DNA from 3 places in the Paraburkholderia sp. 22098 genome. Region 1 is predicted to be linked to each of the others. Evidence: riboswitches for the same ligand, from Rfam matches in the RefSeq annotation. Region 1 holds a riboswitch; each other region holds the start of a gene.
What was found. Region 1 has a riboswitch for cobalamin ahead of ACTJLB_RS17835 (precorrin-3B synthase). Riboswitches for the same ligand answer to the same signal wherever they lie in the genome.
Positions count from the first base shown of each region.

Region 1 (7,655 bases):
AAGGCATCGGCGCGGGCGCGATCCAGCCGGTCACGCTGACCATCGTCGCGGACCTCTACCCTGCGCGCGAACGCGGCAAGGTGCAAGGTTATCTTGCAAGCGTGTGGGCGATTTCAGCGGTGGTGGGACCGATGGTGGGCGGCTTCATCATCCACAACTTGTCGTGGGCGTGGATTTTCTGGATGAACGTGCCGATCGGCCTCGCATCGGCAGCAGGATTTATCGCGTTTCTACGAGAGTCCGAGCGGCATGCGCGCCCTTCTATCGACTTCGCGGGCGCGGCGCTTTTCATGGCCGCGATAGCCGCGTTGATGACTGCGCTTACCTGTGCGGGCGACGACGACCTCGCGCACGCATCGATGGCCGGCGGTGCATTCGTCGTGTGCCTGCTGCTGTTCGTGCTGCAGGAGCGCCGCGCAAAAGAACCGATGATCTCATTCGCGCTCTGGAGCCGCCGCCCGATTGCAGCGTGTAACGGCGCGACCTTGCTGTCCGGCATGATCCTGATGGGATCGACCACGTTCCTGCCGATGTATGTGCAAGGCGTGCTCAATCGCTCGCCGGTGATAGCGGGCCTCGCGCTCACGATGATGATGGTCGGCTGGCCGGCCGGCGCCACGCTCGCCGCCAAGTCGTTTCATCGCATTGGCTTGCGGCGCATGCTGATTGGCGGCAGTGCTTTCATTCCCATCGGCGCGGTGCTGCTGCTGTTTCTCGCGCCGGGCGGCTCGCCGCTCGTCGCCGCATTCGGTTCGCTGATCATGGGTTTCGGCATGGGCACGTCGAGCGTCAGCTGTCTCATCCTGATTCAGGAAATCGTGAAAATGGACGAACGCGGCAGTGCAACGGCGTCGAATCTGTTCTCGCGCAATCTGGGCAGCACGCTAGGCGCCACGCTATTCGGCGCCGTGCTCAACTTCGGCCTCAGCCACTCGCACGGCGTCGCCGTCGTAACGTCGGACCAACTGAAAAGCCTGCTGCAAAATCAGGCCGCGAGCCTCGGTGGTAGCGAAGCAATCCGCATGGTGCTGCATCAATCGCTGCACCTCACGTTCATTTCGATCTTCGCAATCGCGATTTTCGTGGTGCTGCTGCTGACTCTCGTGCCGGCCATCATCATCGGCACGGAGAAAAAGATGCCGGTCGAAGCGCTTGCGCCGCTCGAAGACTAGCTGCTGCCGGTAGAAGGACGGACGTGTATGTCGACTGGCCGACGCGCGAACGCAATCGAAAGCCTTCCGATACGTCAGGCTTTCGCGTACAGCGTCGAATTCGCAAAGCCTTCGGCCGCGAGCACCTGTCCGACCAGAATCAACGCGGTGCGCTCGATCTGCGTGGACTGGACCTTCCCGAGAATGTCGTCGAGTGTGCTCGTGATCTTTTCCTCGTCGGGCCAACTCGCGCGATAGATCACCGCGATCGGACATGCGCCGCCATAATGCGGCCGCAGTTCTTCGACGATGCGCGCAAGGTGCCGCACGCCGAGATGAATAGCCATCGTCGCACGATGCCGCGCCAGATCGGCAAGCTGTTCACCCTCAGGCATCGTGGTTTTGGTCGCGTACCGCGTGAGAATCAGCGTCTGCGAAATGTCTGGCAATGTGAGTTCGCAGCCGAGCGCCGCCGCGCAAGCAGCGGTTGCGGTCACGCCCGGTACGATTTCGTACGGAATCGCGAGCTCGCGCAACCTGCGAATCTGTTCGCCGATCGCGCCGTATAGCGAAGGGTCGCCGGAGTGCACGCGCGCTACGTGCTGACCTTTATCGTGCGCGCTTTTTAGTAACGCCACGATCTGGTCGAGGTCGAGTTCGGCCGTGTTCACCACCTGCACCGCCGAATGCCCTTCGAGCACCGCAGACGGCACTAACGAACCCGCATAGAGAATCACGGGACAACTGCGCACGAGACGCTGCCCCTTCACCGTGATCAGCTCCGGATCGCCAGGACCCGCGCCGATAAAAAACACCGTCATTCAATACTCCATTGATGCAAGCGGACGACTCAACTTGACAGATGCAGCGCGTCAAGCAACTCCGCCACGCTTTCGAATTCACGATCCGCCGCGGGCAACGAAGGCCGGCGCAGCATCACGACAGGCAGGCGGCGCTCACGTGCGACTTCGAGCTTGGCCTCGGTTGCACTGCCGCCGCTATTTTTGCTGACCACGACGTCGACGTGTTGCAGCGCGAAGAGCGCACGCTCGCCTTCGAGCGTAAACGGTCCGCGCGCCGCGATTATGCGGGCGCGTTCCGTGTCTTCGTGCGAGTCGAGACAGCGCACGAGCCAGAATTGATGTGGCGGAATCTCGTTGAGATGCGAGAGCGGTTCGCGTCCGAGCGTGAAGAGCGGTCGCCTGAACGGCGCGAGCGCCATGGTGAGTTCGTCCCAGCCGTCGACCATGCGCCAGTCGTCGCCGGCGCGCGGCTGCCACGCCGGTCGACGCAGCGCCCAGCACGGCACGCCCGCGTGACGAGCCGCATTCACAGCATTCGCACTGATCTGCGCCGCGTACGGATGCGTCGCATCGATCACGAGGCCGATCTCTTCATCTGCGATATAGCGTGCCATGCCTTCGCTGCCGCCGAAGCCGCCGACCCGCACGCTGCATGGCAGATCGTCGGGCACCTTGCCGAGTCCCGCGAGACTGTACACGTCGACGGAAGTAAGTTGGCGGCCAATGCGTAAAGCGTCGCCGGTGCCGCCGAGCAGCAGAACCTTTGTCATCGCGCGACTCCGATCAGCTTGCCCGCGCGGTCGATCGCGAACATCTCCACGTTCACCTGCGGCGGCACGATTTCGCGTGCGACGGCAAGCGCGTGCGCACAGACAATGTCGCCGAGCGGCACCTGCTCCGCGTGCGCTAGCGCGACGGCTTGCTGACTCGTATTGGCCGCGCGGATCGCGGATTGCAACGCGTCGTCGGCGCCCTGTTCGGCGGCCCATGCGGCGAGCCGTTCAAGATCGATGCTCGAGTTGCGGCTATGCAGATCGAGATGGCCCGCCGCGAGCTTGCTCAGCTTGCCGAAACCGCCGCAAATACTCAGGCGCTCGACCGGCGCGCGCTTCATATGCTTGAGCACCGCGCCGACGAAGTCGCCCATTTCGATCAGCGCGATATCGGGTAATGCGTAGTGCGAGCGCATCGCGTCTTCGCTCGCGTTACCTGTACACGCGGCGAGATGCATATAGCCGTTAGCGCGCGCAACGTCGATGCCCTGATGAATCGACGCGATGTAGGCCGAGCACGAAAACGGCCGCACGATGCCGGTCGTGCCCAATATCGACAGGCCGCCCACAATCCCGAGCCGCGGGTTCATCGTTTTGAGCGCGAGCGCTTCGCCGTCCTCAACGCCGATCGTCACTTCGAAACCGCCGCCATAGGCATGCTCGGCAGCGAGTTCTGCAAGATGCTCGCTCATCATTTTGCGCGGCACCGGGTTGATCGCCGGTTCGCCGACGGCGAGCGTCAACCCCGCACGCGTCACCGTGCCCACGCCCGGCCCGGCGCGGAACACCACACCTGGCTCAGGGACCAGACGCACGCGCGCGAACACCACGGCGCCGTGCGTGACATCGGGATCGTCGCCGGCATCCTTGATCGTGCCCGCTTCGGCGCCGTCATCGGTCAACCGGCAGAAGACGAGCGGCATCGGCACATGCTGGCCCTTGGGCAACACGATTTCGGCCACCTCGCTGACCACACCCGCGAGCAGCAGACGCGCGGCCGCCAGCGACGTGGCGGTTGCACAACTGCCGGTCGTGTAGCCGCTGCGCAGCGGTGCGGGTTGTTCAGGCGTTTCGTCGCGCATGAGCGTCACGCCGATGAAGCAGCGTTGGTGTTATCGGCAACACTATGGACACCATCGGCAGCGCAACGCTTCACCACATCGTACAAGGTGATCGGCAGCGCTTGCCGCCACGTATCGAAGCCACCGAGCGGCTGAGCGTCCGCAAGCGCAATTCGCGTGAGCGTGCCGCCATGTTTGTCACGCCATGCGGCGAGCGCCGCCTCGCCTTGCAGCGTGACCGCGTTCGCGACCAGCCGGCCGCCGTCGCGCAAATTGTCCCAGCACGCTTCGAGCACGCCGGGCACCGTCACGCCGCCGCCGATAAACACCGCATGCGGCGCGGCCAACCCTTCGAGCGCTTGCGGCGCGCGGGCCGCTACGAGTTGCAAGCCCGGCACGCCCAACGCATCGCGATTGTGCTCGATGAAGCGCTGACGCTCAGCGTGCCCTTCGATGGCGATCGCCCGGCAAGTCGGATGCGCGCGCATCCACTCGATGCCGATCGAGCCGCTGCCCGCACCCACGTCCCACAACAATTCGCCGGGCGTCGGTGCGAGTCGCGCGAGCGTGATCGCTCGCACATCGCGTTTGGTGAGCTGGCCGTCGTGACGGAACGCGTCGTCGGGCAGGCCGCAGGTGAGCGGCAGGCGCGGCGCGCCTTCGGTGGCGCGGCATTCGAGCGCGACCAGGTTCAGCGCGGCGACATCGCCCGGGGACCATTGATCCGCACGGCCGTCGATGCGCCGCTCATCGTCGCCGCCAAGGTGTTCGAACACGGTCATCCGCGTTGCGCCGAAACCTCGCGCGCTCAGCAGGTCGGCAAGCGCGGCGGGTGTGCGCCCGTCCGCGCTGAGCACGAACACGCGCGCGCGGTCATGCAAATAAGCGTTCAGCGTGGGCAACGGCCGCCCAACCACCGACACCGTGGCCACATCCTGCAACGGCCAGCCGAGGCGCGCCGCCGCGAGCGATAACGATGACGGCGCGGGCAACACGCGCAGTTCGCTGGGCGGCAACTGTCGAGCCAGCGTCGCGCCGACGCCGAACAGCATCGGATCGCCGCTCGCCAGCACGCAAACGGGGCCGCCGCGCTCGGCCAGAAGCGGCGCGAGATCGAATGGGCGCGGCCACTCGGCGCGCCGCGCGGCCAGCCGCGCGGGCAACATCGACAGATGACGTTCGCCGCCGTAAATCACCGACGCCTCGAGCAACGCACGCCGTGCGGGCCGCCCCAAACCGGCGAAGCCGTCGTCGCCAATGCCCACTACCGTCAGCCACGCCGACATGCACCCTTCCTCATTTTGTATCTCAAACAATGCACTGCGCCACGCCGGTCAAAGCGTCCAGCCTCGTTGTGCTATCCGAAAAAAGGCATAATACAGCCGCCGGTGCCCTTCGGGGCCTAACAGGGAACACAGCGGGAAGATTGCCGCTGTGGCTGCCCCCGCAACTGTATGCAGCGAGTCCGCCTGCGCTTGGCGCCACTGGTTAAACCGGGAAGGCCGCGGCGGACGACGACCTGCCAGCCAGGAGACCTGCCGGCCAGACTGTTCGTGCCAGCCAACATCGGGCGGGGTGTACCGATGCCGCAGCAATGCCGTTTTGACCGCTTGCTCGGGCCGTCGCGCGACGCTAACCCGGTGTCCGTCTTGAATCCAGCTTCGCCCTCCACTGTCTTGCCCGACGCGGCATCTGCGCTGCGGCCCTCGGCGTGTCCGGGCCTGCTGCGGATCGTGGCGGCGCGCGACGGCGGGATTTGCCGGATCAAGCTGCCAGGCGGCGAATTGAGCGCGGCTCAGGCCGAGGCGATCGCCAACGCGAGCGCGCAGCATACGGCGGGTGTGATCGAACTGACGAATCGCGCGAATCTGCAATTGCGCGGTGTTCGGGCCGGACATGAAGGTGCGCTGGTCGCCAAGCTGATTGATGCGGGGCTCGGACCGGGCGCTGCAAGCGGCTCTGAAAGAATGGGCGATAGAGCGCCGACCGATTCCGCCGAAGACGATCACCGTCACGATCGCGATCACGGTCACGATCGAAAAGCGCACGCCCTCGATGCCGCCGCCGCTGACGACGTGCGCAACGTCATGATCAGCCCCGCTGCCGGACGCGACCCGTGCGCACTGTTCGACACCAGACCTCTGTGCACCGCCCTTCTCACGCTATTGCAAAGTGAACCGCGTTTTGCGGCGCTATCGCCGAAATTCGCGTTGTTGCTCGACGGCGGCGAGCGGCTCGCGAGAGTGGACCACCCGCATGACGTGTGGCTCGCGGCAGCACAAGATTCGGCCGGTGCGGCGCGCTTCGTGTTCGGGCTCGCAGGCTGCCCGACCGTGGATGCAAACGCGAGCGCAAACACGCACATCGGCGGGAAGTCACCATCGTCATCAGGCAACGCTGCGAACTCGTCCGAAAGATCGCATGCGGATGCGACAGGCGCGCTGGCCTCGGTGCTGCCGTCGCAAGTTCCGGCGCTCGTGCGCGCGCTGCTGCATACGTTTCTAGATCTTGCCGCTGCCGACGCCACGCGTATGCGTCATCTGCTCGACACGCATTCGGCGGACGCAATATTGCAGCAGGCGCAAACCTACATGGATTTTCCATTGACACGCGACGCGACGCTCGCCGGCTGGCGTCGCAGCACCACTGCCGATGCCTCGCTGCGCCTCGGCGCACATGCGCAACGCGCCGCGGATACATGGCATGCCGGCGGTCAACCGCCGCTCGGCCGTATCGATGCGACCACGCTGCACGGCCTCGCCGCGCTCGCGCAACAACATGGCGACGGCACGCTGCGCATCACGCCGTGGCAAAGCGTGCTGCTGCCCGATATCCGGACGCTCTCAGTGCCCGTTGTGCTTGCCGCGCTGAACGCGCTGGGCCTCGCATGCGATTGCGCCGAAGCCATCACACACCTGATCGCGTGCGCCGGTTCCACTGGCTGCGCGAAAAGCCTCGCGGATACCAAAGCCGACGCATTGGATCTCGCGAAGCGCCTGCCCGCCGGCGTCGACGTGCATTTGAGCGGATGCCCGCGCTCATGTGCTGCCGCGCATTGCGCGCCGTTTACGATGCTCGCCGCGGCGCCCGGCATGTACGACCTTTTTCGACGCGACCAGGGCCCCGGCTTCGGTCGATGCGTCGCGCGCCAACTGACAGTCGAACAGGCCGCCGACACGATCGCGCGCCTTGTTCGAAGCGACACATGAGTGACACCGATGCTTGATTACATTCGCGACGGTCAGGAGATCTATCGCCAGTCTTTCGCGACGATCCGCGCCGAAGCCGACCTGTCGCGCATTCCTGCCGACCTCGAAAAACTCGCGGTGCGCGTGATCCACGCGTGCGGGATGGTCGATGTGATCGACGATCTCGCGTTCTCCGAACATGCCGGCACAGCAGGCCGCACGGCGCTCGCGCAAGGCGCGCCGATTCTCTGCGACGCCGGCATGGTGGCGCAAGGCATCACGCGCGCGCGGTTGCCGGTGAACAACGACGTGATCTGCACGCTCACCCATGAACGAGTGCCTGCACTCGCCCGCGAACTCGGCAATACGCGTTCCGCCGCCGCGCTCGAATTGTGGCGCCCGCATCTGGGCGGCAGCGTCGTCGTGATCGGCAATGCGCCGACTGCCCTCTTCCATCTGCTCGATATGCTCGACGCCGGTGCGCCGAAGCCCGCGCTGATTCTGGGCTTTCCGGTCGGCTTTGTCGGCGCGGCGGAATCGAAAGCGATGCTCGCAGAGAATAGCCGTGGCGTGCCGTATGTCGTCGTGCATGGCCGGCGCGGCGGCAGCGCGATGGCTGCGGCCGCTGTCAACGCGCTCGCAACGGAGATCGAATAAATGACGGCGCAACAACGTGCAG
Region 1 is NZ_JBQEPV010000008.1:6,270-13,924, forward strand. Features, by position in the region: gene ACTJLB_RS17810 (MDR family MFS transporter) at 1-1,172, shown strand, start outside; gene cobM (precorrin-4 C(11)-methyltransferase) at 1,247-1,972, opposite strand; gene ACTJLB_RS17820 (cobalt-precorrin-6A reductase) at 2,002-2,724, opposite strand; gene ACTJLB_RS17825 (cobalt-precorrin-5B (C(1))-methyltransferase) at 2,721-3,809, opposite strand; gene cbiE (precorrin-6y C5,15-methyltransferase (decarboxylating) subunit CbiE) at 3,815-5,074, opposite strand; cobalamin riboswitch at 5,160-5,345, shown strand; gene ACTJLB_RS17835 (precorrin-3B synthase) at 5,429-6,997, shown strand; gene ACTJLB_RS17840 (precorrin-8X methylmutase) at 7,007-7,633, shown strand; gene ACTJLB_RS17845 (precorrin-2 C(20)-methyltransferase) at 7,634-7,655, shown strand, end outside.

Region 2 (7,655 bases), on a different contig from region 1:
TCCGTGCGCCTTCAACCTAGGGGAATTGCAGCGCAAGAGTCGGAGTGCGCGGCCTGAAAGACGCGCTTACACTCAATCATCGTTCGAAAATCGCTGAGGGAGACTCTGATGAATACGGTGGCGAAAAATGTCCGCGCCCAATCGCCGGAACAGGATCGAAAAACTGAATCGAAGCCGTTGCAGAGCCGCAATCATGCAAGTTCACTGACGGCGCGCATCGAGACGACTGATTGGTTTCACGTCGAAGAAGAACTGAACGGCTATGGCTGCGCGATGCTGCACGGGCTGCTTGACGCGCGCGAATGCGATGCCCTCACTGCGCTGTATCCCCGAGAGGACTTGTACCGCAGTCGCGTAGTGATGGCGCGGCATGGCTTCGGCCGTGGCGAATACAAGTATTTCTCGTATCCGTTGCCGCCGCTGATCGCACAGTTGCGCCGCGAGTTGTATCCGCATCTCGTGCCGGTGGCGAATCGTTGGAACGAGGTGATGGACATCGGCATCCGCTATCCGGGCGCACACACCGAGTTTATCGAACGCTGCCACGCTGCGGGCCAGACGCGCCCGACACCCCTAATGCTGCAGTACATGACCGACGACTATAACTGTCTGCATCAGGATCTTTACGGCGAGCACGTGTTTCCGCTACAGGTTGCAATTCTGCTGTCGGAACCCGGCGAGGATTTCACCGGCGGCGAATTCGTGATGACCGAGCAGCGTCCGCGAATGCAGTCACGCGCGGAAGTCGTGCCGCTGCGCAAGGGAGATGCCGTGGTGTTCGCGGTTCATCATCGGCCGGTGCAAGGCACGCGTGGTGTATATCGCGTGAATTTGCGGCACGGAGTGAGCCGTTTGAGATCGGGACAGAGGCATACGTTGGGAGTTATTTTTCATGATGCGATGGCGTCGTCGTCCGATGGCGTGGTCAATATGTAGTTGTTGAGCGTGCTCGCGATTGGCGGCGGTGACAGGGCCAAAAAATCACACCCGACAATTCCCAGCCCGTGTCATACCACCGCGCGCGCTCAACACCCACAGCCTTAACCACTCACGCAGCCAGCCGCTCAGCGCAAGCCGCCAGAAGACCTCAAGCCGACCGGGTCGCTGTGCGATTCCCGACACGCATGAACGCACTCCGCTCGACGATCGCGCCGAACAGCAGCCCGATCGTCGCCCACATGATCGCCTGCATGCCGAGTGCAGCCACACGGAATTTCCACAGCAGCGCCGCGGGAAAACCGGCCGGCGTTTCGTCGATCACGGGCATCGACATCTGCACCGCGGCAATGATGGCGATGAACACAAGTCCGGCCACGATCGAGCCGTTCCATGCGCCAAGTTTCATTGCCGCGCGGCGCCGGACCTTCAGCGAAAAAACCATCGCGGTCAGCGAGATGGCGATCATCAGAAAAAACAGGCCTGTGCGCGTTCCGATTGTCTCCGGGTCGCCGACCGCTGGCGGGTTCGCCGGATACTTGATGTTGGGAACGATCACCAGTGCGACGAAAGCGCCGAGGGCAAGCCACGCCGACAACGCACGCGCGCTCATCGCCCCCACTCGTCCGTACGCATAGGCAAACACCAGAGAGAACAGTCCGCCGAATGCCGCGCCGTAGGTCACTACGCCGGTCAGCAATCCCAATCCGGCTTGCGTATCGCGACTGACCAACTCCTGCTCATGCGCTTGCTCGTGCGCGTCCGCACCCGCAGCCGCACCGGCGTGCTCATGCTCATGCATTGCGCCGGCTCCGTCCCCGGCATTCTCTTCGAAGGCTATCGCCTGATTGACCTGCGGCTCGCCCGCCACTCGCGCAAACGCGAACGTGAGCAGCCCCGCGGCGATGCCTGCAAGCATCCCGCGCAACAACAACTTACCGACCATGTTCTGCTCCGTTAGTGGCAGGGAAAGCCGAGCAGATGGCGGCCGTCGTGCACGAACTCATGCACGTACATGCCAGGCACTAAAGACGTGGCGCCCTGTTCCGCACCGACGAAATACAGCGCGAGCAGCAGCAGCAATCCTCCGAACACGGCCCAAGGCAGCAGTTCACGCAACGGAATCGGCGTGGGCTGAATGGCGGGCTGGCCGGCGGAATCGAAAACAGCTTCAGTCATGATGGACATCTCCTGGGGTAGCGCGCCCCGTAGTCGATTGCAGAGGAATGATGCGAAGCTCAGGTCTGGCTTTCGGCTTGTGATGCCGATTACAGTGGCGCGACCGCGCCGGGCTTTCACCGGCTTCCGCGCTTCGCAGTGCGGCTATTCTACGCGCTAAACTTCCGCGCCAGCTATCACACAGCGACACGAGCGCATATTGACGGGAACTCAAAAATGAACCTGCGGCTGTTACTGGTCAGCCATGCGCCAACCGCGGCCATGCGCGCGGGCCGCTTTCCCGCCGACGATCCGCTCGACGCTCGCGGCCTCGGCGAGGCGCAAGCAGCGCGAGTGCGCCTGTCGTTTGCCGACAATGCAAGCGCATTCGTCAGCCCCGCCGCCTGCGCGCGCGAAACGGCCTTGGCGCTCGGCCTCGCTGCGAAGGTGGACACCGCGCTTTCGGATGTCGACTACGGCACGTGGCGCGGCCAACGCCTCAACGATCTTGCCGCGCACGCGCCAGACGCACTGGCAGCCTGGACGCACGACCCCGACGCCGCCCCTCACGGCGGCGAATCGTTCAGCCAGGTGGTGAAGCGGATCGGCGAATGGCTCGACGCAATAGACGTCGCGCCGGATGGCGCGTCGCACGCCGTCCACGATGTGGTCGCCGTGACGCATGCGCCGCTGGTCCGCGCGGCGATCGTCCATGTGTTGGGCACATCGCCAGCGGTGTTTTCGTGCATTGAAATCCCACCGCTCGCGGTCGTCGAACTGCAGCGCTCGCAACGACGGGGCTGGACATGGCGGCCGACGTCGTCGTGACCTTGCCGGAACAACCAAGGCTTATTCGTCCGATACCGACAGCCGCGCCGCCCACACGAACTGACACGGCGCTGATCACGCTTTCCGCCGCCGCACACGCGCCAACCACGGTCTTTTCGCAATAGGCATGCAACTTGCATTCTGGCGATACCGGCTGACGGACCAGGCCAATTATTCGATGCTATAACCACGCTATGTCAAAAGACGCTGCCACTCACAAGCCTACCCGCCTTTGCTCAGGAATCGAGGGAATCGATAACATCCTGGGAGGCGGCCTCACCCCACACCGCATGTACCTGGTGGAGGGCGCGCCGGGAACGGGTAAAACCACCCTGGCGTTGCAATTTTTACTTCAGGGCGCTGAGGAAGGCCAGGCAGGTCTGTACATTACGCTCTCCGAGACTCGTTCGGAGCTCATCTCGGTAGCTGACAGCCACGGCTGGGATTTGAGCCAGTTCCATATCCTGGAACTGGTCTCCGACGAAGGTCTGGATCCGCAATTCGAGCAGACGGTGCTGCATCCGGCTGAGGTCGAACTCGGCGAAACGGTGCGAAACGTCATCCAGCAGGTCGACGAGATCAAGCCTGTGCGGATCGTGCTCGACAGTCTGTCCGAGTTGCGCCTGCTTTCGCAGAACGCACTGCGCTACCGGCGGCAAATCCTCGCGTTGAAACGCTATTTCGCCACGCGCGCATGCACGGTCTTGCTGCTCGACGACAATACGTCCGACCCGGGCGACGTGCAATTGCACAGCATCGCTCACGGCGTGATCGCGCTCGACAACGTCGTGCACGACTACGGCGGCAATCGCCGGCGCTTGCGCATTGCCAAGATGCGCGGCATCAAGTTCCGCGAGGGATACCACGACTTCACGCTCGACACCGGCGGCATCCATGTCTATCCGCGCCTCGTCGCGGCCGAACATCACGCCAAATTCGATACACATGTGGTGAGCACGGGCACTGGAGGCCTCGACGCGCTGCTGGGCGGCGGACTGATACCCGGCACCAACGCGCTCCTGATCGGCCCTTCGGGTGTCGGCAAGACCACCACCGTGGTTTCGTGCCTGATTGCGGCTCTCGAACGTGGCGAACGCTGTGTCTACTATGTCTTCGACGAAACGCTGGTCACCCTTGTCGCGCGTTGCGCGACGGTCGGCATGAATCTGCAGCCCTATGTGGACAACGGACTATTGACGCTGCGTCAGATCGATCCCGCCGAGATCTCGCCCGGCGAGTTCGCGAGCGACGTTCGCACCTCCGTCGAGAAAAGAGGCGTGAAATATGTGGCGATCGACAGTCTCAACGCTTACCTGCAAGCAATGCCCGGTGAGCGCTATCTGCTGTTGCAGATGCACGAACTGCTCGGGTATCTGAACCAGCAAGGCGTCATGACGATGCTCGTGCTGGGACAGCACGGGATTATCGGCGAGGTTCAGAGCGATATCGATATCAGCTACCTGAGCGACGTCGTCATTCTGTTCCGCTATTTCGAACACCACGGCGAAGTGCTGACCGCTGTGACGGCGGTAAAGAGCCGCGCTAACGCCCATGAACGCTCGATCCGCCAGTTCCGGCTCACGAGCCGCGGCGTCGAAGTGGGTGAAGCGCTGCGCGACTTCGAAGGCGTGCTTTCGGGCTTGCCGTCTTATCGCGGCACCACGGCGCTACTTGGCTCGACGGAGCGTGTCATCGACACGTCGCGGCAGTAACGTCATGGAGCAACGGGTCCTGATTCTCGCGCCTTTTGGCCGCGACGCCGATGTTATTGCCGAGGTCCTGCACAAGGATCAACGTCTATGCGTGCCGTGCCGCGACGCGGACGCCCTCACCGAGGCGCTCGACGCCGGCGCGGGTAGCGCGCTCATCGCTGAAGAAGCGCTCGCCGGCGAGCATGCAACGCGTCTATTCCGTTGGCTGGAGCAGCAGCCGGCGTGGTCCGACTTTCCGTTCATTCTGCTTGCGGCCACGCGCGTGGGGCATCGCTCTGCGCGCGGGATCGAAGTGCTGGAGCGCCTGGGCAACGTGGTCGTGCTGGAACGTCCGCTGAACTCCGAGACGCTGCGCCGCGCGGTGGCCTCGGCGCTGCGCGCCCGTGCGCGGCAATATGAATCGCGCCGCCATCTGGCTGAGCGGATCGAAGCGCAGGAAGCGCTGGTGCAACTGAACGACTCGCTCGAAGGCCGCATCGCCGAACGTACGCATGAGCTCGCTTCAGCCAACAACCGGCTGATGATGGAAATTCACGAGCGCGCGAAAGTGCAGGCCGTGCTCGTTCAATCGCAGAAGATGGAAGCGCTCGGGCAACTCACCGGCGGCATCGCACACGACTTCAACAATCTGCTGAACGTCATCATGGTCAACTCGGAACTGATCTCCCGGGTGAGCAGTGACGAGCGCATTCGCGGCATGGCGGCCACGGTCAAGCGCGCAACCGAACGCGGCGCGAAACTGACCGGCCAGTTGCTGACGTTCTCGCGCAATAGCAACCTCGATCTGAAGGCCGTCGACGTCGTCGCGTTGCTGCAAGGCATGCGCGACATCATCACCGTGTCGCTGGGATCGGGTATCAGCTACAGCAACGACTTCGAAAGCGACGAGATGTGGACGCAGGCCGACGCCAATCAGCTGGAACTGGCCGTGCTCAACCTCGCGATCAACGCGCGCGACGCAATGCCCGGCGGCGGCCAGCTCAGTGTCCGCGTGAAGCAGCGCACAGCGCCCGATCAGACGCTTGCCGAAGGCCGCTATGTCGTGATCGAAGTCACCGATACCGGCTCGGGCATACCGCCCGACATCGTGTCGCGCGTGTTCGATCCATTCTTCACGACGAAGCCGATCGGCAAAGGGACGGGACTGGGCCTCAGCCAGGTGTACGGCATCGCGCGGCAAGCCGGCGGCACCGCGAGACTCTTCAGCGAAGAAGGCGCCGGTACGACGGTCGAGGTGTGGTTGCCGCTACGCGACCCCGTCGCGCCGCAGGCTGCGGAGGCGTCCAATATCGAAGCGAACGCCGTGGGCGAAAAGCGCGTGCTGGTGATCGAAGACGACAGCGAAGTACGCGCCATGCTCGTCGAGTCGCTGAAAATGCTCGGCTACCACGTGACGGAAGCCGCTGACGGGCGAGCCGGACTCAACCGACTGCGGGACGACAACCCCGACCTGCTGATGGTCGACTTCGCGATGCCGGGCATGAACGGCATCGACGTGATCGCCGAGGCGCGCAAGATGCGCAGCGATTTGCCGGTGATTCTCGCAACCGGTTATGCCGACATCGACATCTCCGGTCTTGCGGTAGAACGCTGCACGGTACTGCGCAAACCTTTTCAGCTCGACGATCTCGCGAGGACGATCAGACTCGGACTGGTCGCGTGAAGCTCGTGCGTCGCCATGCGCCGCTAAAAATTCCAATTCGATAGTTTGCTAACGATTGTTTTGGAAATACAATACCGGCCATGACGAATCTCGACGCCTTACGCCGCAAAGTGAGCAGCACACTCGTGATCGCTGCCAGAAAGTGGCGGCGCACGAGTCATGGCGTGCTGTCCGCGTTCAACGTCTCCGAGGCCTGCGCCACGCCGCTGTTCACCGCGAGCCGGCTCGGCGAGGCGGTTCGTCAGGTCACGCTGGCCGATTACATCGGCATCGAAGGACCATCGCTCGTGCGCCTTCTGGACCAACTGTGTGCCGCGGGCCTGATGCGTCGCGACGAAGATCCCGAAGACCGCCGCGCTAAAACGGTGGTGCTGACAAAAGCGGGCCGCGCGGTGACCGAGAAAATGGAAGAAGAACTGGTCACACTGCGCGCGCAGGCGCTCAAAGGCGTTTCACGCAGCGACCTCGAAGCAACCTTGCGCGTGCTTGCCGCGTTCACAGCCGATTCCGCGGAAGAGTCCGAAAGCGCCAGTGCCACGAAGTCGACGCGGTCCACGAGCCCGGCCAAAAATACAGGCCGCCCCAGCCGCACAACTGCGCCACGCAACGTCAACAGATCGGCGTAACGCGTCATGATCTACCCCTCCGTTCGCGACTGGCTGTTCTCGGTCAAGACGTTTGCCGCCGCGATGATCGCGCTGTACATCGGCCTGGCGCTCCAGTTGCCGCGGCCCTACTGGGCAATGGCGACCGTCTATATCGTGTCGAATCCGTTCGTCGGCGCAACGCGTTCCAAGGCAATCTATCGCGCGCTCGGCACCGCGCTCGGCGCGTCGGCGGCTGTACTGCTCGTGCCGCCCTTCGTCGAATCTCCGTATCTGTTCAGCGTGATTCTCGCGCTATGGGTCGGCACGCTGCTCTATCTCGCCGTATCGGACCGGACTGCGCGCAGCTACGTGTTCCTGCTCGCGAGCTATACGATGCCGATCATCGCGCTGCCCGCGGTCACGAATCCGGCCGGCGTGTTCGATCTTGCCGTTAGCCGCACAGAAGAGATCACTCTCGGCATCGTGTGCGCAAGCATCGTGGGCAGCGTGCTGTTTCCGAGCCGGCTCGCGCCGACCATCATCGAACGGACCGACGCCTGGTTTCGCGACGCCGCGTTCTACGCGACCGAAACGCTGTCGGGCCGCATCGCGGGCACGGCGATTTCCGCCGCGCGGCAGCGGCTCGCGACCACCATCAATGGCCTGGAATTGCTGTTGAGCCAACTGGCCTACGACCACACACGCCCCGACATTCTCACGCGCGCGCAGGAACTCCGCGGACGCATGCAATTGCTGCTACCTATCATGTCG
Region 2 is NZ_JBQEPV010000006.1:430,638-438,292, reverse strand. Features, by position in the region: gene ACTJLB_RS15920 (2OG-Fe(II) oxygenase) at 109-936, shown strand; gene ACTJLB_RS15915 (CbtA family protein) at 1,088-1,882, opposite strand; gene ACTJLB_RS15910 (CbtB domain-containing protein) at 1,894-2,115, opposite strand; adenosylcobalamin (AdoCbl) riboswitch at 2,167-2,253, opposite strand; gene ACTJLB_RS15905 (histidine phosphatase family protein) at 2,332-2,922, shown strand; gene ACTJLB_RS15900 (ATPase domain-containing protein) at 3,117-4,634, shown strand; gene ACTJLB_RS15895 (ATP-binding protein) at 4,639-6,297, shown strand; gene ACTJLB_RS15890 (MarR family winged helix-turn-helix transcriptional regulator) at 6,378-6,923, shown strand; gene ACTJLB_RS15885 (FUSC family protein) at 6,930-7,655, shown strand, end outside.
Region 2: it holds a riboswitch for cobalamin, as region 1 does, so the genes downstream of both, ACTJLB_RS15910 (CbtB domain-containing protein) here and ACTJLB_RS17835 (precorrin-3B synthase) in region 1, are expected to answer to the same signal.

Region 3 (7,655 bases), on a different contig from region 1:
CACCGCTGTGTTGGCCGCCTGAAGATGCGCCTTGTAGAACAGTATCGCCGCGACGGGCGCATCGTGCCGCCAGCGCGCTTGCCAGTCGGCGATTGTCGGCGTGTCGCGTTGTGGATGGTAAAGCGACGCGGCCGGCAACGCGCGGGGCGGCCCAGGCTCGTGTCCCCAACCGAGCGCGCGATACGCGATGCAGCGCAGAAACGCCTCCGCATTCTGGGGACCGCCTTCCCGCAAATAACGCCACAACTGATGGCACAGATCCGCGTCCGCGGTGCTGCGCGCAAGCAGATTGGGATCTTCCTGCAGATCGCCCGAAAACATCGCGAGCGTTTGCTGTTTGCGCTCCGCTAGCGCGACGACCTGTTCGATACCGTACGGCCAATACGCTTCGCCGCCAAGATGATCGACTACGACGACGCGCGCGTGTTGCAGCACATCTTCGACGTAGAAATCCACCGACGCCGGTTGCCGCAGATACGTCACGTTCGCGAGGCGCACGCTCGGAAAGCCGTCGCCGAGACGAGGAAACACGCTTGCCAGCAGCGACAACGTGGTGTCCGCAGAACTGAGCACGACGATATCCGCAGGCCGCTGATCGATACGGATCACGCCTTGCGTATCGTCGACGAAACCGCCCGGCGTGGTGCGCAGCAGATGCATGTGCGCTTACGCCTGTTGCGCTGCGACGCCCGGCACCTGGGCGTTCGACACGCCCAGCGCCGCGTCGAACGCGCGCTGCAGCGCGGCTTGATCGAGGTCTTCACCGATCAGCACGAAGCGGCTTTCGCCCGCCTCGCCGGGTTGCCAGCGCCGATCGAAATAGCTGTCGAAGCGCCGGCCCACGCCCTGAATCACGAGACGCATTGCAGCGCCCGGCAACGCCGCGAAACCCTTTACACGGTAGATCGTGTTGCTCTGAACAAGCGCTTGCAGTGCGGCGATTACCGCGTCACGCGACAGCACGTTTGCATGCACCACTACCGAATCGAATTCATCGTGGTGATGATCCGCATCGTCCGCCGAGCCGTGATGGTCGTGGCGCAAGTGAATCGTTTCTTCCGATGCGGCTTCGAGCCCGAACAGCGTGTGCAGATCGAGCTGCCCCATGTGCGCGCGCACGACCTTCACTTGCGGCGGAATCTCCTCGCGGATCACGGCTTCGACCGCGTTCTGACGAGCCTCATCGAGCAGATCTGTTTTGTTCAGAATCACCAGATCGGCTGAAGCCAACTGATCTTCGAACAATTCGTGCAGCGGCGATTCATGATCCAGATTCGGATCGGCTTTGCGCTGCGCGTCGACAGCGAGCGGGTTTTCCGCGAACTGGCCGCTCGCGGCAGCGGGGCCGTCGACCACGGTAATCACCGCATCGACGGTGAAACTGTTTTTGATCTGCGGCCAGTTGAACGCCTGTACGAGAGGCTTCGGCAACGCGAGACCCGATGTCTCGATCAGCACGTGGTCGATCTGCTCACGGCGCTCGACGAGCTTTTCCATCACCGGAAAAAACTCCTCCTGCACGGTGCAGCAGAGGCACCCGTTCGCGAGTTCATACAATTGCCCTTCCGTTTCGACACCGTTCTCGTCGCAACCGATGCCGCAACCCTTCAGGATTTCGCCGTCGATACCGAGTTCGCCGAACTCGTTGACGATCACCGCGATGCGCTTGCCGCCTGCGTGCTGAAGAATGTGCCGCAACAGAGTGGTCTTGCCGCTGCCGAGAAAGCCCGTGACGATGGTGACGGGGATCTTGCGCATTTGAGTTTGCATCGTGAGGTCCATCCCAGTAGTTGCAGGCGCCGGCCGGCGTAGTCCGCACGCATGAGGTCCAGCGCGTGCCTCGGGCATGAACGACGGCCTTGCTACAACAGGAAAAACGCAGAAAACGGGTGTGAGGGCATGAGCGCAGCGCCGCATCCCCGCGACGTTCGCCCTTCGTGTTCCGGCCGGTATCCGGGCTGGCGAAAGCGCCGCTTCCCCTTCCCGGACGAGTGATTTCTCGCCCAGTGGTGATATGCCCACGCGGCCTTGCGCGTGGACACCGAAGCCGGCACTGCGACACCACGCAAACCGCCGTGACGTCACTTTTCGCTTACCGTTGCGGGGGCAGCACAGGTTGACCCAAACCGTGACAGGCGGGCGCCCTGTTTCCCGTTTAACTGCATGCGCACGAGCGCGCACACGAGCACCAGAAGTGCGTGCGAGTTTAGGCCGACCGTCTGGCGCCGTCAAGGAAACGCGGGCCCGGCGCGCTTATCGCACGGGCTTCTCGTGTGCTATCGTATGCGCGCGTTTGGTGCCCGCACATGCATTCGCGTGTGCAGTTAAACGGGAAACAGGCAGCGCTCCCGCGCTCAACCTGTGCTGTCCCCGCAACGGTAAGCGACCTGCGGTGCAATGTTCATGCTGCGCCGCGCATGCGTTTTCGATGCCACTGTCCGATACATTCGAACGAATGCGGGCGGGAAGGCAAAGCGCGTGAGGCCGCCAGCCCGGATACCGGCCAGATGCGGAGGCGGCCGTGCGTTTCTCGACGTCACGCCGCCGGCAGCCGGAATCCGCGAGGGACGGATGTGAAGGCGCTGAAGCACGGCGAGGCAGCCGGGTTCGCACCCGCGCGTGCCGTCGTGCGTGAAGACACCGCTTGAATGACTTCGATCTCCAATCACCTGGGCCCGTTCGCGCGCCGCACTGCATGGCGCATGCCGGCGGGGCGCGCAACGTCGTTGCCGTGCACGGTTAGCGAGGCGCGATGACACGCGCGTGGCTGATCGGCGCAGGGCCCGGCGACGTCGAACTGATGACGTTGAAGGCAACGCGCGCCCTCGCACAAGCCGACGTGATACTCGTCGACGATCTCGTGAATCCTGACGTGCTGCAATTTGCGCGCGCCGACGCGTCCATTGTTTACGTCGGCAAACGCGGCGGTCATCCGTCGACGCCGCAAGAAGGCATCGTCGCGCAAATGCTCGAGCATCTGCATGCTGGGCGCAGCGTCGCGCGACTCAAGGGCGGCGATCCGTTCGTATTCGGCAGAGGCGGCGAAGAGCAGCAGGCGCTGCATGCGGCCGGAATCGAGGTAGAGATCGTCAGCGGGATCACAGCCGGAATCGCGGCGCCCGCAGCTATCGGCATTCCGGTTACACACCGCGATCACGCGCAAGGCGTGATATTCGTGACCGGCCACGGCGCGGGCAGCAGCGAGCCGGATTGGGGGGCGCTCGCCGCCACTCACATGACCCTCGTCATCTACATGGGCATGCGGCGGCTGAACGATATCGTCAGCGCATTGCTCGCAGCCGGCATGCGCGCCGACACGCCGTGTGCGGCGATCGAATCGGCTACGCGTCCCGAGCAACGCCATGCGCTTTCGAGGCTTGGCGAATTCGCCGATGCCGTCGCGCGCGCGGGACTCGGCTCGCCTGCGATCGTGGTGATAGGCGGCGTGGCGTCGCTCGCGCTCGCGCGTGCCGCCGCGGCAAGCTCATCAGATGCGGCATCTTCGCCGGACGCGAAATGAAAACGCTTAGCGTGGGCATCGGTTGCCGCCTGCATACATCGGCGGACGAGATCGAAACGGCGGTGCGCGCCGCGCTCGGTTCGCACACGTTCGAACAGATTGCAACGGTAGCCTCTATTGAAACGAAAGCCGACGAGCCGGGCCTGCTGGAGTTCTGCGCGCGTCACGGGTTCGCGCTGCAAGTGTTCAACCGCGAGCAGATCCTCGCGATAGATGTGCACGAACCGTCGGCTGCCGCGCGCGAGCATCTCGGCGTGGACGGCGTATGCGAACCGTGCGCGTTGCTTGCGGTGGCCGCCGGTTGCACCGCACATCTGATCGCCCGCAAAACCGTTTACGCTGGTGTCACCGTGGCGATCGCATCGACCGCACCAGCGCCAGCACACAGTGTCACCACCATCCAACAGGACCTTCCATGAAGACCGATCCCGAATCGCATCAACGCATGACCGAACGCCGGCGTGAAGGCCACGAAAAGAAGCAGGCCAACGCGACCGTCGAAAAGGGCCTGCTGATCGTCAACACCGGCACCGGCAAGGGCAAGACAACCGCCGCTTTCGGCATGGCCGTGCGTGTGCTCGGCCACGGCATGCGGCTTGGCGTCGTGCAGTTCATCAAGGGCGCCCTGCATACGTCGGAGCGCGACTTCCTCGGCGCTATTGCCAACTGTGACTTCGTGACGATGGGCGACGGCTACACCTGGAACACGCAGAACCGCGACGCCGACATGGCCACCGCACGCAAAGGTTGGGATGAAGCACGCAGGATGATTGAAAGCGGCGACTATCAGATGGTCATCCTCGACGAACTGAACACCGTGCTCAAGTACGAATATCTGCCGCTCGACGAAGTGCTGTCCGTCATCAACGCGCGTCCGGCGATGCTGCATGTGGTCGTGACCGGCCGCCACGCGCCCGATGCGCTGATCGAAGCGGCCGACCTCGTCACCGAAATGCGCATCGTCAAGCATCCGTACCGCGAGCAAGGCGTCAAGGCGCAGCGCGGCGTGGAGTTCTGAACGTGTCCGCCTGCCCTGCGCTCTTTGTCAGCGCGCCCGCGTCGGGTCAAGGCAAGACCACGATCACCGCGGGCCTCGCGCGCTACCATCGGCGACTGGGGCGGCGTGTGCGCGTGTTCAAGACCGGGCCCGACTTTCTCGATCCGATGATCCTTGCCCGCGCAAGCGGCGCGCCCGTGCTGTCGCTGGATCTGTGGATGGTCGGCAAAGATGCCTGCCGCAATCTTCTCGCGCAGGCAGCGGACGAAACCGATCTGATCCTGATCGAAGGTGTGATGGGCCTCTTCGACGGCACGCCGAGCAGCGCCGATCTGGCGACCGAGTTCGGTGTGCCGGTACTCGCGGTGATTTCGGCGAAGGCGATGGCGCAAACCTTCGGCGCGGTCGCGTTCGGCCTCGCGAATTTCCGGCCTCAGGTCCCGTTTCATGGCGTGCTCGCGAACCGCGTCGGTTCCTCGCGTCACGCGCAGATGCTCGAAGAGGCGTTGCCGGCGACTCTGCGCTGGTGCGGGCACATTACCGCCAGCGACGAAATCGAATTGCCCGATCGCCACCTCGGCTTGCATCAGGCCGCGGAAATCGACGATCTCGACGCGCGTCTGGATCGCGCCGCCGATGCGCTCAGTCATACAGCGCTGGCCGGGCTGCCGCCCGCGGTGGAGTTTGGCGCGGCTACGCCACAAGTGCTTCCCCACCTTCTGCACAACAAAAAAATCGCCATCGCGCGCGATGCCGCGTTTTCGTTCATCTACCCGGCCAATGTCGCGCTGCTCGAAGCGCTCGGCGCCCACGTTCACTACTTTTCGCCGCTCGCTGACGAAGCGCCGCCCTCCGACACCGATGCGCTGTATCTGCCCGGCGGATATCCCGAACTGCACGCCGCGGCGCTCGCCGCGAATGCCCGCAGCGCCGCGGCGATCCGCGCACATGCGGCGGCCGGCAAACCGCTCGTCGCTGAATGCGGCGGCATGCTTTATCTGCTCGATAAGCTCACTGACACGCAAGGTGTCAGCACGTCGATGCTCGGCTTGCTGCCCGGTCACGCGACGATGCAAACACGCTTCACCGCGCTCGGCATGCAACAGATCGACAGCACGCATGGCCCCGTGACCGGCCACACGTTTCACTACTCGAAGCTCGGCACGCCGCTTTCGCCGTTGCGCTCAGCCACGCGGCCTCAAGCCGATGCACCCGGCGAGGCGATATACCGCGTCGGCTCGATTGTCGCGACTTACATGCACGCTTACTGGCCCTCCAACCCGGCCTTCACGGCCGCTCTGTTCAATGGCGAAGCCTTTTAACGAAGCCGACCGCGACGCGGTTTATCGCGCGATTTACGAGCGCCGGGACATGCGCCACTTCGTGCGCGATCCCGTCGATGCCGCGGTATTGCAGCGTCTGCTCGATGCCGCGCATCATGCGCCGAGCGTGGGCTTCATGCAGCCGTGGCGCATCGCGCGCATCACCGATCCCGCCTTGCGTACTGCGTTGCATGCGAACGTCGAAAGCGAACGGCTGGCTACCGCCGACGCGCTCGGCAAGCGCCGCGAAGAGTTCATGAAGCTGAAAGTGGAAGGCATGCTGGAGTGCGGCGAGCTGCTCGTCATGGCGCTGATGGACGGCCGCGAGCGGCATATTTTCGGCCGCCGCACGCTGCCGGAAATGGACCTCGCATCGGTGGCCTGCGCGATCCAGAACATGTGGCTCGCCGCCCGCGCCGAAGGGCTCGGCATGGGCTGGGTGTCTCTCTTCGACGTCGATGCAGTGCGTCGGCTCCTGAGCATGCCGGAAGGCGCGCGGCCGGTCGCGATACTATGCCTTGGCCACGTCGACCGCTTTTATAGCGAGCCGATGCTGCAAACCGAACGATGGGCGGAGCGCACGCCGCTCGCCGATTGCGTATTTGAAAACCGCTGGCCCGAAGATCCGATACCGAACGAGCAGTCGCCGCGCGACCCGCTGTAGCCGGCGTTATCTTTGCAACGGCGTCACCGAGACCACGTCCGGCAGGCTGCCTTCTGGATTCGGGCGCAATTTCACGCGCCAGTCGGTCGGTGCGTCGAACGGGAATTGCACCAGCGCGCTTCTGATCAGCGCGGGCGTGGCGTGCAACGGATCGGCGTCGCGGTCGGTACTGGCCGCGCTGACCTTGTACACTTCGCGCCCGCTCACACGTTCGAAAAACCGCAGCGTGAGCGTATGACGGTAGACGCGTGCGCCGAACAGCGGGACCGATGCGTCGGTCTGCGGGCCGCAATTGCCAGATGCACAGTCGCTCACACCAACGCCGATTTGTGCTGGCCGCGTCTCGTATCCGACCGAGAGCACGTAATGCGCAGGCCGCTCCGCCGTATCCGCGAAACCCTGCTTCGTCAGCTCGTCACGCAGCACGGTTTCGAACTGCGCATGGTCGACGCGCGCTTCCTGCATCGGCAGACGCGCGAACGTGTACGTCCGCTCGCCATCTAGTGCGGCTGCGGGCGTCGCGGTGTGCACGTCGGCGTGCATGCCGGTACATCCGGCGAGCGTCGCCGCAGCGAGCGCCGTACACACCAGAGTCGCTTTCATTGCGTTCACCGCTTTCATCGCTTTCACCGCTTTCATCGCTTCCATCGCTTTCACAGTTCGCTCCCCGATTCGATAAGACGCGCGCTCAGGCGTCATGACGCCGGCTCGCAGGCCGATCCAGTTGCGCTTCTTCCAGTGCCGGCAGATAGATCGTGACTGCCGTGCCCCGCCCGGGCGCGCTCACCACGTCCACTTCACCGCCATGGCGCGTCACCACTGTCTTGACGAAAGCCATGCCGAGCCCGGCGCCGCCCACTTCTGGCCGCTCTGTTTCGTGAAAACGTCTGAAGCGTTCGAATAGCTGTGCCTGCTGGTCTTGCGGAATACCATAGCCCTGGTCGCGGATCGTGCACGACACGCGTCGCGTCGCGCGATCCGATGCAACCGCCATAGTGAAACCAGCCGTCGCCGACGTGCGCGCGGGCACCTCGTTCGATAGCTCACAGGTGATATGCGTGTCGGGCGGACTGTATTTGACCGCGTTGTTCAGGATGTTGACGAGCGCACGCGTCAGGAGCGAACGATCGGCGCAGATCCAGTGGCCCTCGT
Region 3 is NZ_JBQEPV010000011.1:6,343-13,997, forward strand. Features, by position in the region: gene cobN (cobaltochelatase subunit CobN) at 1-660, opposite strand, end outside; gene cobW (cobalamin biosynthesis protein CobW) at 667-1,770, opposite strand; cobalamin riboswitch at 1,928-2,208, opposite strand; cobalamin riboswitch at 2,278-2,522, shown strand; gene cobA (uroporphyrinogen-III C-methyltransferase) at 2,753-3,520, shown strand; gene ACTJLB_RS22550 (cobalamin biosynthesis protein) at 3,517-3,939, shown strand; gene cobO (cob(I)yrinic acid a,c-diamide adenosyltransferase) at 3,936-4,538, shown strand; gene ACTJLB_RS22560 (cobyrinate a,c-diamide synthase) at 4,541-5,839, shown strand; gene bluB (5,6-dimethylbenzimidazole synthase) at 5,823-6,503, shown strand; gene ACTJLB_RS22570 (DUF4136 domain-containing protein) at 6,510-7,151, opposite strand; gene ACTJLB_RS22575 (CHASE2 domain-containing protein) at 7,192-7,655, opposite strand, start outside.
Region 3: it holds a riboswitch for cobalamin, as region 1 does, so the genes downstream of both, cobA (uroporphyrinogen-III C-methyltransferase) here and ACTJLB_RS17835 (precorrin-3B synthase) in region 1, are expected to answer to the same signal.